4 regions of the Bacillus sp. FJAT-45066 genome follow, and region 2 is predicted to be linked to each of the others. Evidence: riboswitches for the same ligand, from Rfam matches in the RefSeq annotation. Region 2 holds a riboswitch; each other region holds the start of a gene.
The links. Region 2 has a riboswitch for thiamine pyrophosphate ahead of CDZ92_RS13765 (ABC transporter substrate-binding protein). Riboswitches for the same ligand answer to the same signal wherever they lie in the genome.

Region 1 (4,217 bases), 550 kb from region 2:
CTAATGGTAAACACTCCATGAAAGACATAAATATAAAGTTTGTATTAAAGGATTTTAAAGCAGGATTGACGTATATTTTACAACACAAACTTTTATTAAATATTATCGTTGGATTTTTTGTTTTCGGTATTGTAAATGGTGGTTTAACGGTTATGCCGGCTTATATTTTAAAATATAAAATATCTCCAGATAATTATGAGCAATTGATGATGTATCTTGGAATAGCTTTTGGACTATCTATCCTTCTAGGTAGTATTATTGCATCTATTTTTGTAAAAAAAATGAAATTATATCAAATGATTATCGTTGGTTTATTCATAACAGCACTATTTATTTCACTAACAGCTTATTCAACAAATTTCATAGTTTATTGTTCTTTAAGTGTTATAGTAGGATTAATTCTACCATTCATTAATATAGGAATAGGTGGCTGGTTACCAAGAATAGTTGACCCAAAAATGATGGGGCGGGTCCAAGGATGGATTAGTCCTCTTATGATGTTATCGCAAACTATTACATTAGGCTTTATTGCAGTAGCATTTCCGAAAATTTTATCTATCGAAGGACTACATTTAATTGTAGGTGGCTGTATGTTATTCGTTGCGATTTACTACAGCTTTACGTTACCAAAATACGCAAAAGAAGAAGAAACAGAAGAATTGCTACAACTACAAAAAGTTCCTTCCGCATAAAACTATTAGACAAGGAATAATGATTATAAAGATAGTGAGTTGATGTACGCTACAGGTGTGAGACTCCTGCGGGAAAAGTGTGACAAGTGAGACCCTGGAAGCGCTAGAGCGCTGAGGAGGCTCACGAGTCCACCCGCGGAAAGCGAGCACCTGTAGCGTACATCAACTGCTAGAACCCTTATCAGTTATTATAAAAGGAGACATACATGGAAAAAATAAAATCGCTACTATTATGGATCGTCACAGTAGGTCAGTTAGTAGGGGTAGGGCTATTCTTTGTAAACATCGTAGTAGCCATTTACTTTTATGCTTTTATTGTAATAGCTTTCATAACGTTAATGATATTATTAATCATAGAAAGAGTTAAAGAAAAGAAGGAGGATGACGAAAATGATTATCGTGACTACTGATTTTGTACCTGGAAAAGAAGTGAAAGAATTAAAAGGTTTTGTAAAAGGAAGTACTGTCCAATCAAAGCATGTTGGTAGAGACATTATGGCTGGACTAAAAACACTTGTAGGTGGAGAAATTAAAGGATATACCGACATGATGACGGAAGCTCGTCAAAAGGCAATTGGCAGAATGGTAGAAGATGCCCAAGCTAAAGGAGCAAATGCTATTATTGCAGTTCGTCTAGAAACATCGAACGTGATGCCAAATGCATCTGAAATCATTGCATATGGAACAGCAGTAACAGTAGAGTAAGTTTCAAGTGTATTATATTAATTCAATTGAGTGAGTTTCATAAAGTACAATTACTAAACGAAAAACGAATAGTAAACCTATTCTTTCATATAATTTACGTTTTATATCGAACGTTATTTAATTATAGGCTGTGTTAAAGCTTAGTGTTGATATTTATATACTTACCTGTTGATTTCCGTGCAAGGCTGAGACTCCTGCGGGAGAAGCGGGAAGCGGGAGACCCCACAGGCGCTTGCGCCGAGGAGTAGGTTTTTTCACGGCAGTGAAAATAACCTTCCTTTTTACCGCCCGCGGAAAGCGAAGCCTTGCACGGAAATCAACAGCAACCTTTAACATAGCCTAATTAAAAAAACGGAACATTCGTTTTTCACTAAACGAACAGTAATTATGAAATCGATTAAATTAAAAAAGTTTTGACAAATTTGTGAAAACTGTTATGATAATTATCAGAAAACAACATATAGTTTTAAAGGGCAAATTTTTTGTCCTTAACGATCAACCACTAGGGGTGCCTTCTTAAGGCTGAGATTAGAGTGTAACTCTAAGACTCTTAGAACCTGATCTCGTTAATACGAGCGTAGGGAAGTGGACGGATGAATGTTTGTACTACATAAAAGTGCGAGCAAACACGAATTTCTGTGTATTCAACCACCTTCTTTGCGCAAATGCGTAACGTAGGTGGTTTTTTATTTGCCGAAAATAGGCTAGGGAAACTAGAAAGTAGTCGTGCGCGCAACTACTTCTCAAGTTGAACTTCCATGTTAGTAGGCAACATTTATTTTTAGGAGGAATGAGAAATGAAATTTTCAGAACAAATTAGGCAAGAAGCAGACCATATTTGGGAAGCAAGCTTTAACCATCCGTTTGTAACAGGACTTGCTGATGGTCGTTTATCGCTAGAGTCATTCAAATATTATGTGATGCAAGATGCGTACTACTTAAGTCATTTCGCGAGAGTGCAAGCATATGCAGGTGCAAAAGCATTTGATTTATATACAACTTCCAGATTAGCAGCACACGCTCAAGGAACATATGAGGCAGAATTATCCCTACACGAAAACTTCTCAAAACGTCTAGGTATTACGGAGGATGAGAGAAAAAAATTTAAACCAGCACCAACGGCATACGCTTATACATCTCATATGTATCGGGCTGTATTATCTGGTGGTATTGGCGAGGTAATTGCTGCACTATTACCATGCTATTGGTTATATTACGAGATTGGTGAAAGATTAAGGGGCTCAACTCCTGAGGAACCAATTTACCAAGAGTGGATTGCAGCTTATGGTGGCGACTGGTTCCGCCAATTAGTAGAAGAGCAGATTGCAAGATTAGATGAATTAGCAGAAAAAGCATCTGTTGAAGAGCGTGAAAGAATGAAAGAACACTTTATGTTGAGCAGTCAATATGAGTATAGCTTTTGGGAAATGGCTTACACATTAGAGCAGTGGCCAGTTCGACCTAACAAAGTAAACGCGTAAGAGAGAGGACAAAGAAGATGAAAAATAAAGGCTTAAAACTAACCGATATTTTAGTAACTATCTTAATCGCAATTGTGTTCGGGATTATTTATAAACTATGGGGAACTGTCTATGACTTTGTCGGATTAACAGGTATGCAAGTACAGGAACTTACGTATGGAATGTGGTTTATCGCTGCAACAGTTGCCTATTTGATTATAAGAAAAGCTGGAGTAGCGTTTTTAGCGGAAGTTGCTGCTGCATCTGGTGAATTTATTGTTGGCTCTCAATTTGGTGTAGAAGTGTTAGTTTACGGAGTACTTCAAGGTTTATTTGCTGAGCTAGTGTTTATGGCATTCCGTTACAAACGTTTCGACTTACTAGTCGTTTCTCTTGCTGGAATTGGCTCTGCATTTGGCTCTTTTGTGATGGATATTTACAGAGGTTATCTATTCGATCTAGAAGCATGGAATTTAATGCTAAAGGTTACATTCCGCCTAATTGGCTCTGTCTTGTTCGCTGGCGTCCTAGCTTATGTCATTGTAAAAGCTCTAGAAAAGACAGGAGTTACAAACTTACTTCGCCCTGCAAGCAAAGAAGATTACGATTCTTTAAGTAAATAACTATAATAAAGTTTTGTGTTGATATTTAATTACGTTATAGCTGTTGATTTTCTTGCAGGGGGAGACTCCTCGAAAATGCATACGCATTTTCTTACGAAGGATGTATCGCTCTGTAGCCTTCCTTGTCCAGCGGGAGACGGGAGACCCCACAGGCGCTTGCGCCGAGGGAGTAGGTTTTTTCACGATAGTGAAAATAACCTTCCTTTTTACCGCCCGCGGAAAGCGAAGCCTTGCACGGAAATAAACAGCGGTCTTTCATAACATAGCCAAGTAAATAAATTGACTCAAATAAAGGAGTTATCATGATAAAAGCAAAAAACATACGATTGAAATATCCAGGTGGAGAAAGACTTTTTAATGACCTTTCCTTTACATGTGATGAAGGTGAAAAAATACTACTCCTAGGACCATCAGGATGTGGAAAGTCAACGCTTTTACAAGTATTGTCTGGTTTAATACCTGAAGCAATCGACGTACCTATGATTGCAGAAGAATTACAATTACCTGAATCTTGGGGCTATGTGTTCCAAGACCCAGATACACAATTTTGTATGCCATATGTCGATGAGGAACTTGCATTTGTGTTAGAAAATTTAGCTGTTCCTCGGGAGCAGATGGATGAAAAAATAACAGAGCTAATTCAGATAGTTGGCTTACACTTACAGTCACCACATACGAAAATTAATGAACTTTCTGGTGGTATGAAGCAAAGATTAGCGATAGCATCCGTTTTGGCT
Region 2 (4,217 bases):
GGCCACAAACACGCGATCTGTTCGGAATGAAGAAGAGGCTAGTGTCATGTAAACGCCAATCCCACGCTGCGCACCGAGCCATTCTGAAATAACAGCACCCATTACGCTATAGGTTGCGGAGATTTTCATGCCCGAAAGAATAGAAGGTAAGGAGTACGGTAATTCTACTTTCCAAAATAGTTGCCGATTCGATGCACCAGCCATTTTCATGTAATGTTTTAGTTCAGGTGCTGTTTGACGAAAACCATCTAGTGCCGCGATTGTAATGGGAAAGAAGCATACGAGCGTGATGACAATCATTTTTGGCAAAAGCCCAAATCCAAACCATATGACTAAAAGTGGTGCTAAAACAATGATTGGCACATTTTGCGAAAGGATAAGCAACGGGTATACGGATTCACGAACGATAGGTATTAAATGTAAAATGATTGCTGTTATAATCCCGATGCTTGCTCCAATCGCAAAGCCTAACACTGTTATTTGGACGGTCGATAACACATGTGGTTGAAAATTTACCCACCCGTTCCAAGCTTCCGCAAAAATTAACGATGGCGCTGGTAATAACCATTTTGGAACTTCAAAAAAAGTAACAGCCAGTTCCCATAAAATGAACAAAAGAAGGAGAACCAAAAATGGCCTCCAACTTTTTGTAAAAATATTTTTCATCATCCGTCATACTTCTCCGTTAATTGTCCTATTGTGATGCCTGTTGGCTGATACAAGACTTTTACTTGAGAGATTACGTTGCTACTTCCTAGCTCTATCATTCGCACGTTCATTTTTTCAATAATAGAAAATAACTGTGCCATATCGCCTTCCATTGTTGTTTCTAACGGCCCTACGCGATATGCCACACCTGAGTCTTCAATAATTTTAATAGCTTCATCTACATAAGGGATAACGTTTTCCCCTTTTTTTGTTTTCGGAATGATTTGAATGCTTACTAATGCATTTGCCATTTTTATTTTCTCCTCCTACTTACTCTGGAAGAAACTCATTAGTGAACGCTGCTTCCGCATCTAATTCACCTTCTAGTAGATCGTTTTCTATCATCCACTGTGCATAGTTCTCCCAAACTTCTAATTTTTGTTCTCCCCAACGTGGTGCGTCATTTTTATATTTGTCTGCTAACCACTTTTGGCTCGCTGTTACTAATTCCGCATCTAAATCAGGTACGGCAGCAATTAGTATTTCTGCCGCTTCTTCTGGGTTTTCGATTGCAAATTCATATCCACGAGAAGCCGCCTTTATAAACGCTCTAACTACATCGCTTTGTTCATCTATCATTTTTTCATTGGTAGAAAGTACGGGTGTGTAGTAATCAAGTGCATCGGAATAGTCTGTTAAATACACCATATTAATTTCTTCCCCGCGCAACTCTGCCTCTACACCTGTCCATCCGTAATAAATCCAAGCAAAGTCAATGTCACGACGAACAGCCGTGAAAAAGTCTGCATCTCCCATGTTAATAAATCGTACTTGTTCCACATCTGCATCTCCATCATTTTTCATTATGGATGCGATAACGGATTTTTCAACGGGAGCTCCCCACCCACCATAAGATTTTCCTTCAAAATCTTTCGGTGATGTAATGTTTTTTTCTGCAGGTGAAGCAAATCCAGATGTATTGTGTTGGATTATTGCTGCAATCGAAACGATTGGAATGCCTTGCACTCTAGCTTCTGTAATGGCTTCCTGATAGCTTACACCAAAGTCCGCACGGCCCGCTGCAACTAATTGGTCAGCCCCTGCTTCTCCAGGAAGTAATATTTCCACTTGCAAACCTTCTTCTTCAAAATAACCTTTTTCTTTTGCTACATAAAGACCCGTATGGTTCGTGTTCGGAGTCCAATCTAACACAACGGAAACTTCCTTTAACCCTTCCGCTCGGTTCTTATCTGCAGGCGCTGTGTTGTTGTTCACGTTTCCACAACCTACAAGCAAAACTGACGCCATTAAAATTGCGATCCATTTTTTCATTCTGTATTCCTCCAATGTTGGTTTGAGGTACTAAACGTATGTATCGTTTCTTTTCCATCTCATACAAAAAGCCTAGGACTGCTTTACCTAGGCATAGTTTTAACATATTTAGAGTAGATTATATGTTTCCTACGCTGGTATGAGCCAGATCAGGTTCAAGGGTCAGTGCCTTCGGACACAATCTCAGCTAGCCTACCTAGCCCCCCTACATGTTTAGTATTCTCTTTTTGAAACAGTATTATTATATCACTCTAAAGAATTTAAGCTAGTATTATGATGTTATTGTGATGTTATTGTGATGCTCCTCTTGCATCTACTTTCCAACAGTCTTTAATTACTCCATCTTCATGTACGTAAAACTCATTGAATTGGTTCACAACCGTACAAGCATGATTAGGAATAATTTGGACTTTGTCGTTTAAAGTTAAAGCCGTATCTTCTTTGAACGTTGCTACACCATGTTCTTCGGAAAGCCGCTCGATTGTTATGTTTGAGTGACCATTGATGTGCCCATGCCCTTTTACAGAAGCGTTTCCATGTGCACCTTTATCAAGGCACAGTGTTTTGCTTCCAGCATCTAATATGATTCTACCTTCCTCTTTATACGTTCCGACAACAGACGCAAGCACCGTCAGCGCACAATTTTTTCTTTCGGTCACACCTAAGCCTACTTGAATTTCATCGAAAAAAACGCTGTTGCCTGGTCTTACCTCTGTAATGCCATTTACTGCCCCAGCCATTTTATAAGTAGGGGTGGAGCCAACACTCCTCGTTTTGATTTTTATCCCCGCTTTTTCGCATACAGCCGCGCTAGTTAACACCGCCTCTGCTTCTGCTAGAGCAATTTTTTCTATTTCTTGTTGGGAAGTGGCAGCATACGAATGTCCCGCATGTGTAAAGATGCCGCCAAGAGTTAGCTTTGATAGCAGAAGTATCGCTTGAGCTAATTCAAGTGCTTGTTTACCAGGCTTAACACCACAACGGTTCAGTCCACTGTTCACTTTTATCCAAACTTCTATTGTATTTGGCGTTTTCTCTAGATGTTTTTGTAATAATTTTATCTGTTCCAAGCTATCTACAGAAACTTTGAGTTGTGACACTGTTGCGAGGAGGTTTATTAATCGTTCTATTTTAGTAGGACTTGAGATCGGATAAGCGATGAGAATATCCTTTATCCCCGCTTTTGCCATAATTTCGGCTTCGGCAATTTTAGCTGTTGTGATGCCAACTGCACCTGCTTCTAGTTGAAGCTTTGCGATTTCGATGGATTTATGTGTTTTAATGTGAGGTCTTAATTGGATGTTATGATGTTGGGCAAATGTTGCTGTATTTTGGATATTTTTTTTTAGCTTTTTTAGGTCGACTAGTAATGACGGAGTGTCTAGTTGGCTGATTGATTTTCCGATTAATGGGTTCATTAGGGCGATCAGTCCTTTCTACGTATAAATAAAATGGTAAGCTTCATTGGGGAGTTTAGCAAGTTTGGCGTTGAAGATTAATTTTGGATGCCATTTTTGTATGACTTTCTTGTCTTTTTGGTACTTTATGCAATTCTATATGTACTTTTTAATGTTCTATCGCTACTTTTTAAGGCCTCTATCTATACTTTTATTTTCCATCGATACTTTTTTGAGTTCTATCGCTACTTTTCAGAACTATAATAAACGCTTTTTCTTCGGTGACACAGCTAGGTTTATCCACACCATTTATCCCCTATAAGATAGGAAGTAAATGGTATATCACATACAATCTTTTTTAGACTCTTTATTGAACTTACAAAGGACTTACCCATCCATTCAGGGTAAGTCCTTTGTTATGTTAGAGGCAATATAATCCGGAAAGTCGTCCCTGACTCGGACGACGATAGCAACTCAATGCTACCGTTATGATTTTCTATAATTCTTTGAACAATTGTTAAACCTAACCCAGTACCTGATTCTTTTGAACTTAAAAACGGATCGAAAATGTTTGCTTTTATTTTCTCAGGAATACCTGGTCCCTCATCTGTAAACAGAATCTCATAATTATCTTCATGCGCATAGGATTCGATCGTAATCATACCTTTACCTTCCATCGCTTCACTACTATTACGAATGAGATTATATAATACTTGTTTCATCTGTTTCGGATCCACTTGAAATGGCTCTTCACTTAAATGCAATGTAATATTCAATTCGTTTTCTGCAGACTCATTTATTAGAGGTAAAATCTCTTCTAAAATAGATGCCAATTTTTTC
Region 3 (4,217 bases), 1.6 Mb from region 2:
AATGTCATCTTTTTACTCGGTGGAATTTTAGTCGGAATCCTATTCATTTGGTCTAACCATGGAACAACTGGAATGATTGTATGGGAAGCGATCTCCATAACTGTGTACGGAGTAGCCGTTTATATCTTGCTATTTTCGAAGAGTATTTCATGGTATATGCATTTTAAAAGAGAAGCTTAGGAGAAATGGGGACGGGGTTTATTTCACATTCTGAGGTCAAGTACTCCATTTTGTGTGAAAAGATCCCCGTCCTTACTTCACATCACTCTGGCCACATTTGATTGTTATACGCCATATCCCAGAACATGTATTCAAAACGTGTTGTGTTTAAGAAAATTTCTTCTAATTCTAAGAGTTCTGTTTCTGTTCTTCCTTCAGCTAATTGATCCATTAACTCGATACACCATTTCGCTAATGTTCCGAATTCTTCTGAGCTATACATGCTAATCCATTCTCCGTATAGTTCATGCGCGGCAGCTCCAGGAATCTCGCTTAGTTCTTTACCAATCTCCCAATAACTCCACATACAAGGCAATAATGCAGCCACTAGTTCGGCTAATGTTCCGCTTTGGCCTTTATGTAACATATAATGCGTATAAGCTAACGTAATAGGCGAAGCTTCCGCATTTTCCAACTCTTCTAAAGAAATGCCAAAACGAGCCGCATAGCTTCGGTGTAGAGCCATTTCTTCATGTAGAGTGGAATGCATTAATGCCGCAAATTTCTCCATCGTTTGTAAATCCGTTGCTTTAATTGCTCCGATACCAAACAACTTCGCGTAATCAATTAAATAAAGGTAATCTTGAATCATATAAAAACGAAACTTCTCCGCATCAAGCGTTCCATTGCCCATTTCCACAACAAACGGATGTGTGTGATTTTTCTTCCAAATATTTTCTAATTTCTGTTGTAAATGATCTGTAAATTTCATTTTCTTCATCTCCTAAACTATTTTTTTGTATGAGTCCAATCTAAAATAAACCGCAAAAGAACCTTCGTATAATCAACTAATTGTTGAATGGAAACTTGTTCATTAATGGAGTGAGCATGCTTTAACTCGCCCGGTCCATAAATCGCTGCTGGAATACCGGCATCGCCAAACCAACCTCCATCCGTTACGGTTGGGGAAACACTTAATACAGGCTGTTCTCTTAGCGTCGATTCATGACAACTTAACAACATTTGAACCGCCTTATGTTCAGGATCTACTTCTAAAGAAGGAAAAATCTCACCACGATCTTCTATCATAGAAGAGCCTCCCCATTCAAACGTTGGCGGATTTTCTCTTAACCACGGGTCTGCCTTAGCAACATGATGTATGTGTTCTTCTATCTCTTTTGCTACTTGCTCATATGTTTCATTAGGGTAAAAGTGAACCGTTAGCCATAAACGACATTCATCGGCTATGAATGCGGCATGCCTACCACCTTCAATCACGGCTGGATTGATTGTATTAGTTCCCGGCTCGTATCCTGGGTAGCTTTTCATCACAGACCAATGTCTTTCTAACTCTTGCAACCCTTGCATAACTTTCATCATTTTCTCAATGGCGCTTGCACCAAATAACTTTCCACCTGCATGAATCATATTTTTTCTTGTCGCGTCATGATGTGTTTGCTTACTTTTCACAGTTACCCAACCAGTAATGACTCCACCTTGACCTTGCACTTGTAGATTACTAGTATCGACGACAAGCGCAAAGTCTGCCGTGTAACCTCTTTTGCAACATTGTAAAGTTCCCGCTTCTCCTACTTCTTCTCCGATAACAGACTGAAACGTCAGATCTCCTGGTAATTCAATCCCCGCTTCATGCAAAAGCTGAATCGCTAATAAAGCTCCTGCAAGTCCGCCTTTCATATCGGCTGAACCTCGACCTATTACAACACCATCTCTTACGATAGGAGTAAACGGATCTGTTTCCCACTCTTCTGACTCATCTACCTCCGCAACGTCTACATGACCGTTAATAATAAGGCTTTTATATTGGTCTGATTTTGTTCCTTTTAGCACTCCGACAACATTCGGATCACCTGGGTACACGTCCCATGTATCAATGGCAAAACCTTTTTCTTGTAAAAATCCAGCAATAAAACGCTGAGCTTCCGCTGTATTTCTTGCTGGTGGTGCTGGAGTTTCGTACTGAATTAGTTTACAAAGTAAGTCCACTAATTCGTCCTGTCGCTCCTCTACAAGTAGGATAAGTTCATCTACATTATGCTTCAATGTATTACCTCCTTTTTCTTTTGGCTCTGTTAAGCACCGCTGTTGATTTCCGCGCATATCTCCGCTTTCCGCGGGCGGGCCGGGAGCCTCCTCGGCTTCGCCTGCGGGGTCTCCCCCTCCCCGCTTCTCCCGCAGGAGTCTCCGACATGCGCTTCAATCACAGCTAGATACTATTAAAAAACGACAATAGCCTTTAACATAATCTTACTTTTGAATCAATTAAAAAAACCACTTCTGCATAAAGAAGTGGTTTGGGTTTTAAAAAGACAGTACTATCCCTGTTACTCCACTTCCCTTCGCTAGCATTACCTAGAGCAGGTTCAAGGGTTAAGACAATAGTCTCTCTCAGCTTAAAAAGCACCCCTAGTGTTGAAAAATATTCTATTATAATTAAACTTTAGCAAATTATGTTAGCGATTACAAGTGAGAACTGGGAAGTGAGAAATGGGGACGGGGTTTCTTTCACATTTCTGGCCAATAGACAGTTATCACGTGAAAGAATCCCATTCCTTAAATTGCTACACTTAATTTTTTGTAGCTTTTATTATCATCGTGCTTGGGAATCTTCTTGCTTTGTATAAGGAATAATAACGATCCGATACTGCTTCTTCAACTGATTCATATTTTACCGATACTTCACTTTCTATCACACGATCAATGGTGAAGCCTGCTTTAATCAATTCATTTATATATGTACTAACCTTTCTTTGAGGAATTACGACAGGTGCCTCTTCCCCTTTAAATCTTTCGTATGTTGTAAAACCTTCATTTTGGTAAGATCCATTGAGATAAAGTTGTCCATCTTTACTTACTAAGTGAGTGTATAATGGATGATCCCAACTAAAAATAAAACTTCCACCATGTTTCAAATAGGAGTAAATTAACTGAAAAGTAGTTGGCAAATCAGTCGTCCACCCGATTGCATATATGGAATACACATAGTCAAAATACATTTTAGGTATTTCAATTTCTTCTTCCATCGGTGCGCAATACAAGTGAGGATTTAATCCGTTTAAAGTTACTTTTGCAGTTTTTATTTGTGCCTCAGATAAATCAACACCCCACAGTTCACTAGCCTTCTTCTCAGCCATAAAGCGTAAAGAATGTCCACTTCCACAACCAATATCAAGAACTTTTTTACCTTTAATTTCTTTAAATAATCTTAATTCCTCTTCGTTTTGGCTAAATGGCCCATAACTAGGTAAAGCATCTACCCCGTTAAAATGATGGGCTACTGTATCCCAACTTTTCTTATTTTGTTTAATAATATCGATACTCACACTTTTCCTCCAAATCAAATCGCTATTTTCGAGTTTTTCATTAACAATTCTCTACATTTATGTAATTCGACAACATTCACCACATTCCTATCAGTAGAATCACATATTAATAAATAGAAAGGTTTATAGACGATTGCTACTAAGAGCAAAACATTGGATAAATTTGAAAAAAACTAAAATAATAGCCAATATATGTTAATATTACAATAGAATAGAAAGGAGTCACAAAGTATATGAAGAAATTTACCATTATCATCAGTACAGTCTTCCTTGCTTTTATTGCCCTCATTATTTTTATCAACATAAACACATCTGACGCAATTATTTCGAAACGTTTTAATGAAGACACCGTTATTAGAAGTGTTACTGTCACAAAGTATGCACCACCAAAAGACCGTTACAGCCGTTCTGAAGAAATTGCTAAAGTAACAACGGAAGATGAAGAACTAATAGAAGAAATGATTAAAAGTTTCTCTGGCTTATGGTTAAGACGGGAAATAAATGCGAGAGAAAGATGGGATGGAGAATACAGGTTAGAAATTAAGGTTAGTAACGAGAGAGAGCCTGGTAAACTGTGGACGAATAACATTTTGATTAGCTTTGATGAAAGCGACCGTATCGCCATCTCAGCAAAAAGTGGTGGACGTTATTTTGTCATAAACGGCAATGATTACTATGAAAAGATGAAAAAAATTATTGATAAATTAGATTGGA
Region 4 (4,217 bases), 550 kb from region 2:
CTTTGTTTTTTTCCACTATAACTACTTTTTGATCTAGCTTAAAATGAGCAAGCAGCTGTTTTACAGTTGTTACTTCACTTGGAAGCTCCATTATTTCTCCATTAATAGAAAGTTTCTTCATTTGCTCCCCTCCTTTATGTAGTAACTGTTAATCTATTTAATTTAAAAGCTTCCATATACTTGGGTAGTTCATGTCCCTTAACGATATTCGCTATCGTTTCCCCAGTTATTGGTGCTAGTAAAATACCATTTCGGTAATGACCTGTTGCGATGATCATATTTGAAAATTGTGGATGCAATCCTAAGAATGGTAGTTCATCACCTGTTTGCGGCCTAATACCAGCCCAACTTTTTTCAAAAGTTGCCTTAGCAATGTCTGGAATAAGCGAAGTTGCTTTTTCCATTAGTGAAAGCATTCCTCCAACAGATACTTTTTCTGAAAATGTATTAGGAATCATCGTTGCACCAATTATTAGCCTGTTTCCACTTTTCGGTACAACGTAGCAACCAGTAGCAAAAATCGTACTCGATATGATTGGTTTATCTGCTAAGACAGATATACATTCTCCCTTTACAGGATGAGCATTTATTGTCAATCCTGACTGTTCTAAAAGTCTCTTACTCCATGCACCTGTAGTAACAATGACATGTTCTGAGTTAAACTCACCATCATTCGTAACGACACCTGTTATCTTGGAACCTTCTCTATGAAATTCGTAAGCTTCTACATATTCCTTTACATCTGCTCCTAGGGCTATTGCGCTTTTGCAAAAAGCAGCTGTTAAATGGATAGGGTTTACATGTCCATCATTCGGAATAGTCATCGCACCAAGTACATTGTCACTTAAAGATTTTTCCTTATCTAAAACTTCTTCTTTTGTTAGCCAGCTTGTTTCTTCACCAAGATTACGTTGGTCCTCGATTATTTGTTTGAGGTGTACTACTTCTTTATCAGTTCTGGCAACTTTCAGCATTCCTTTTTGAACAAGTTCAATATCAATGCCACTAAATTCTTTTAGTTCTTCTTGAAGAGCTGGGAATTTACTTCTACTCGACCGAGCTAATTCAAATAATGGGCCAGCCTCCGTTAATTCCACTTGAGCTCCGAGCATACCAGCTGCAGCGTTGGATGCTTTGGAACCAATTTGGTCTTTTTCTAAAAGAAGTACTTTATAGCCTAACTTGCTTAAATTAAATGCAGCAGCACAACCGTTTACTCCGCCACCAATAATGATGATGTCATACTTTTTATTCATGATGTACCTCCTATCTTACTAGCGTACTAGTTTGATATGTTTTCGCTGCTTCTACAACATCTTCAGCACTTACTATTCCACTCATAATCGCCACACCACTACCGCCTAAGTCGTGAATATCTTTCACATTTTCTGGTATAATTCCACCGATAGAAATAACTGGTATGGACACATTGTTTATTATCTTTTTTAGTTGAGCTAATCCTTTTGGAATTTTCCCTTGTTTAGACGTTGTTTCATATATGTGGCCAAACAGAAGGTAATCTGCTCCGTTTTGCTCAGCATATATAGCTTCTTCTAATGAATGAATAGAACATCCTAACAGTAGATTGGGAAACGCTTTTCTAGCTAGTTTAATATCTACACTGTGATAAGCTAGCTGAGCACCTTTGAGATTCATGGAATGGGCAACATCTAATCGGTCATTGATGATTATTTTTTGTGATGGTACGCCTTGTGCGAGTAGTTTTTCCACAATGGACACAAGCTCGGATGCTGTTTTATGCTTTTCTCTTAGGTGCATGTAATCGACGTGTGGATGGATACTAGTAAAGATATTTACAAGTTCGTCTACTTGCTTTTTTCCATCAGAAATGACATGTAGTTGCATACTTTACTCCTTTAAATTCAAATGTTACCTCTTCAAGAGTACTAAATGTTGATGTTGGCGGAAGGTGCTCGTTTTCCGCGGGTGGTCTCGGGAGCCTCCTCGGCGCACGGCGCCTGTGGGGTCTCCCGTGTTCCGCTTATCCCGCAGGACAAAGAAGGTTGCGGGAGCGTTACATCGCACGAAGAAAATGCGGAAGCATTTTCTAGGAGTCTCACACCTTCCGCCAACATCAACTAAACATATAACAAAAACTTAATTACGTCTTTAACTTCATTAATTCTGGTACAGGTTCCTCTGAAAAGAATGCTAGAATAAGTATTACCATCGTTGTTAAAACACAAAAAACCACTCTCTACTTTTTTAGCGTAGTGAGTGGTTTATTTTACATATTTCTTCTTATCGAAATGATTAGATGAAAAGGTCCGGCCACTTCCCTACGCTAGTGCTAACTAGATCAGGTTCAAAGGGTCTGGAAATCGTTCTTTCCATCTCAGTCAATAGACTCCCCTAGTGATAATGTTTATGAGATTGTGACCTTAGTATACCATAAATCTATTACTTTTCAAAACAATCCATCTGTTAATACCGAACATCGGTTACTGAAAAATAAGGATAAGCAACTGCCAAATAATAAGAAGTAAAAATTAATATAAAAAATGTCGACACATATAAAAGATCATTTTTTGATAAAGTTACGTTGTAGTAAAAAGTACGTTTTTTTTGTTTTGAAAATCTTTTTGCTTCCATGGCAACCGCAATTCTGTGTGCCCTACGAATGCTTTGTGATAGTAAAGGGATACTATAAAATTGCAACTTGGAGAACATTGCCTTTACTCCTTTTTTACTCTCTACACCTCTAACGACCAACGCTTTACGTAATGTTAAAAACTCTTCTATCATAATGGGAATTAACCTTACTGCCGCTAAGAAACTGTAAGCATATTTAGGTGGTAGCTTACACTGCTGCATTAATGAATAAAACAATAATACTGGTTTTGTAGTAAGGGCAAAAAGCAACCCTAAAACGCCAAATACAGTTGCGCGTAACCCTAAATGTATCCCTCTATAAAAACTTTCTTCCGTGACATGTATTAAACCAAATTTTAGCCACGTTGTATCTCCCTTACCGAACATCGCCATTGGAGCCATAGCCGAAAGATATATTAATAGGAAAGGAATGAGTAGTAAAAGTTTTACTTTTGTTAAATGTCCTGTAGCAAAAAAGTAAAGAACTAACATGAAGATTGTCATGTTTAGTAGTATGTTAATGTTGTGTATGAACACCACCAAGAAAAACAATAGCAACATACCTAGTAATTTGAAACTTGGATTTACTCGATGCAACCAAGTTTCTTTAACTTCCAACGACCATTGCATGTTGTTCTCTCCTTTCTTGCTTTTTGACATATTCCTCTTTACGAAGTTGCGTTGACAGCACACCATTCTCCACAACCCATACAGTGTCAGCAAAATGTTCCACAATGTGTTCGTCATGCGTGACCATAACGATACTAACACCTTGCTCTTTTAATTCTTGCAACCACTTAAGCATAGAAAACGTATTTTTGCTGTCTTGCCCAAAGGTCGGTTCGTCTAACAAAAGTATTTGTGGATGATGGACGACAGATGAAGCAACACTTAACCTTCTCTTTTGCCCCGTTGATAAAGAATATGGATGATTATTTTCTACATGTTTTAAGTGAAATTCACTAAGTAATTGCTCAACTATCGCTTTTGTTTCACCCTCTGCTATTTTATTTATCTTTAACGTGTAAGCAATCTCTTCAGTCACAGTATTTGTAACAAACTGAAACTCCGGGTTTTGAAAAACAAAAGCTAACCCACCTTGCGGATTGGAGTTATTTGAATGAATAATACAATCCCCTTGTGTTTTCAATAAACCCATGATAGATTCTAACAACGTGCTTTTTCCAGCGCCATTCTCTCCAATAATCGTGATCCATTCACCTTTATGAATGTTTGCTTGTTCCACTTTAATCTTTTCTACTTTTCCTCTAAATCCTAGTAGCTGATCGATCGAAACTAGTACATCCTTTTGGAATGGCTTAGCAGTTGGTTTTGAATTGTTTTCAGCAAATTCTTTCCACACACCTGGGTACCATATACCAAATTCTTTTAATTTTTCTTTATAATCATGAAAAATCACATCTGTTTTCCCATCCGCTAGTATCGTACCATCTTCTTGAAATATGACCACTCTATTTACAAAATCTAATAAATGATCTAGCTTGTGTTCTACTATAATAACCGTTTTGTCCTGTCCAACCTTTTTCATCGTTTCCCATAATTCTTTTGTTCCTTGTGGGTCGAGCATGGCGGTTGGCTCATCT

Region 1: linked by a shared signal. The riboswitch ahead of tenA (thiaminase II) and the one ahead of CDZ92_RS13765 (ABC transporter substrate-binding protein) in region 2 are both predicted to bind thiamine pyrophosphate.
Region 3: linked by a shared signal. The riboswitch ahead of CDZ92_RS05475 (acetylornithine deacetylase) and the one ahead of CDZ92_RS13765 (ABC transporter substrate-binding protein) in region 2 are both predicted to bind thiamine pyrophosphate.
Region 4: linked by a shared signal. The riboswitch ahead of tenI (thiazole tautomerase TenI) and the one ahead of CDZ92_RS13765 (ABC transporter substrate-binding protein) in region 2 are both predicted to bind thiamine pyrophosphate.

What each region holds. Positions count from the first base shown of each region.
Region 1 covers NZ_NISQ01000001.1:2,179,024-2,183,240, reverse strand. Annotated here, with positions in the region: gene CDZ92_RS11070 (MFS transporter) at 1-692, shown strand, start outside; gene CDZ92_RS11065 (hypothetical protein) at 899-1,102, shown strand; gene CDZ92_RS11060 (YbjQ family protein) at 1,083-1,397, shown strand; TPP riboswitch at 1,892-1,998, shown strand; gene tenA (thiaminase II) at 2,195-2,878, shown strand; gene CDZ92_RS11050 (ECF transporter S component) at 2,896-3,480, shown strand; gene CDZ92_RS11045 (ABC transporter ATP-binding protein) at 3,783-4,217, shown strand, end outside.
Region 2 covers NZ_NISQ01000001.1:2,727,774-2,731,990, forward strand. Annotated here, with positions in the region: gene CDZ92_RS13755 (ABC transporter permease) at 1-666, opposite strand, end outside; gene CDZ92_RS13760 (thiamine-binding protein) at 666-959, opposite strand; gene CDZ92_RS13765 (ABC transporter substrate-binding protein) at 979-1,980, opposite strand; TPP riboswitch at 2,090-2,197, opposite strand; gene CDZ92_RS13770 (D-TA family PLP-dependent enzyme) at 2,271-3,398, opposite strand; gene CDZ92_RS13775 (sensor histidine kinase) at 3,794-4,217, opposite strand, start outside.
Region 3 covers NZ_NISQ01000001.1:1,078,627-1,082,843, reverse strand. Annotated here, with positions in the region: gene CDZ92_RS05485 (DUF5336 domain-containing protein) at 1-180, shown strand, start outside; gene tenA (thiaminase II) at 263-931, opposite strand; gene CDZ92_RS05475 (acetylornithine deacetylase) at 949-2,223, opposite strand; TPP riboswitch at 2,498-2,598, opposite strand; gene CDZ92_RS05470 (class I SAM-dependent methyltransferase) at 2,748-3,503, opposite strand; gene CDZ92_RS05465 (hypothetical protein) at 3,737-4,217, shown strand, end outside.
Region 4 covers NZ_NISQ01000001.1:2,174,784-2,179,000, forward strand. Annotated here, with positions in the region: gene thiS (sulfur carrier protein ThiS) at 1-121, opposite strand, end outside; gene thiO (glycine oxidase ThiO) at 135-1,256, opposite strand; gene tenI (thiazole tautomerase TenI) at 1,267-1,866, opposite strand; TPP riboswitch at 2,281-2,385, opposite strand; gene CDZ92_RS11040 (energy-coupling factor transporter transmembrane component T family protein) at 2,446-3,243, opposite strand; gene CDZ92_RS11045 (ABC transporter ATP-binding protein) at 3,221-4,217, opposite strand, start outside.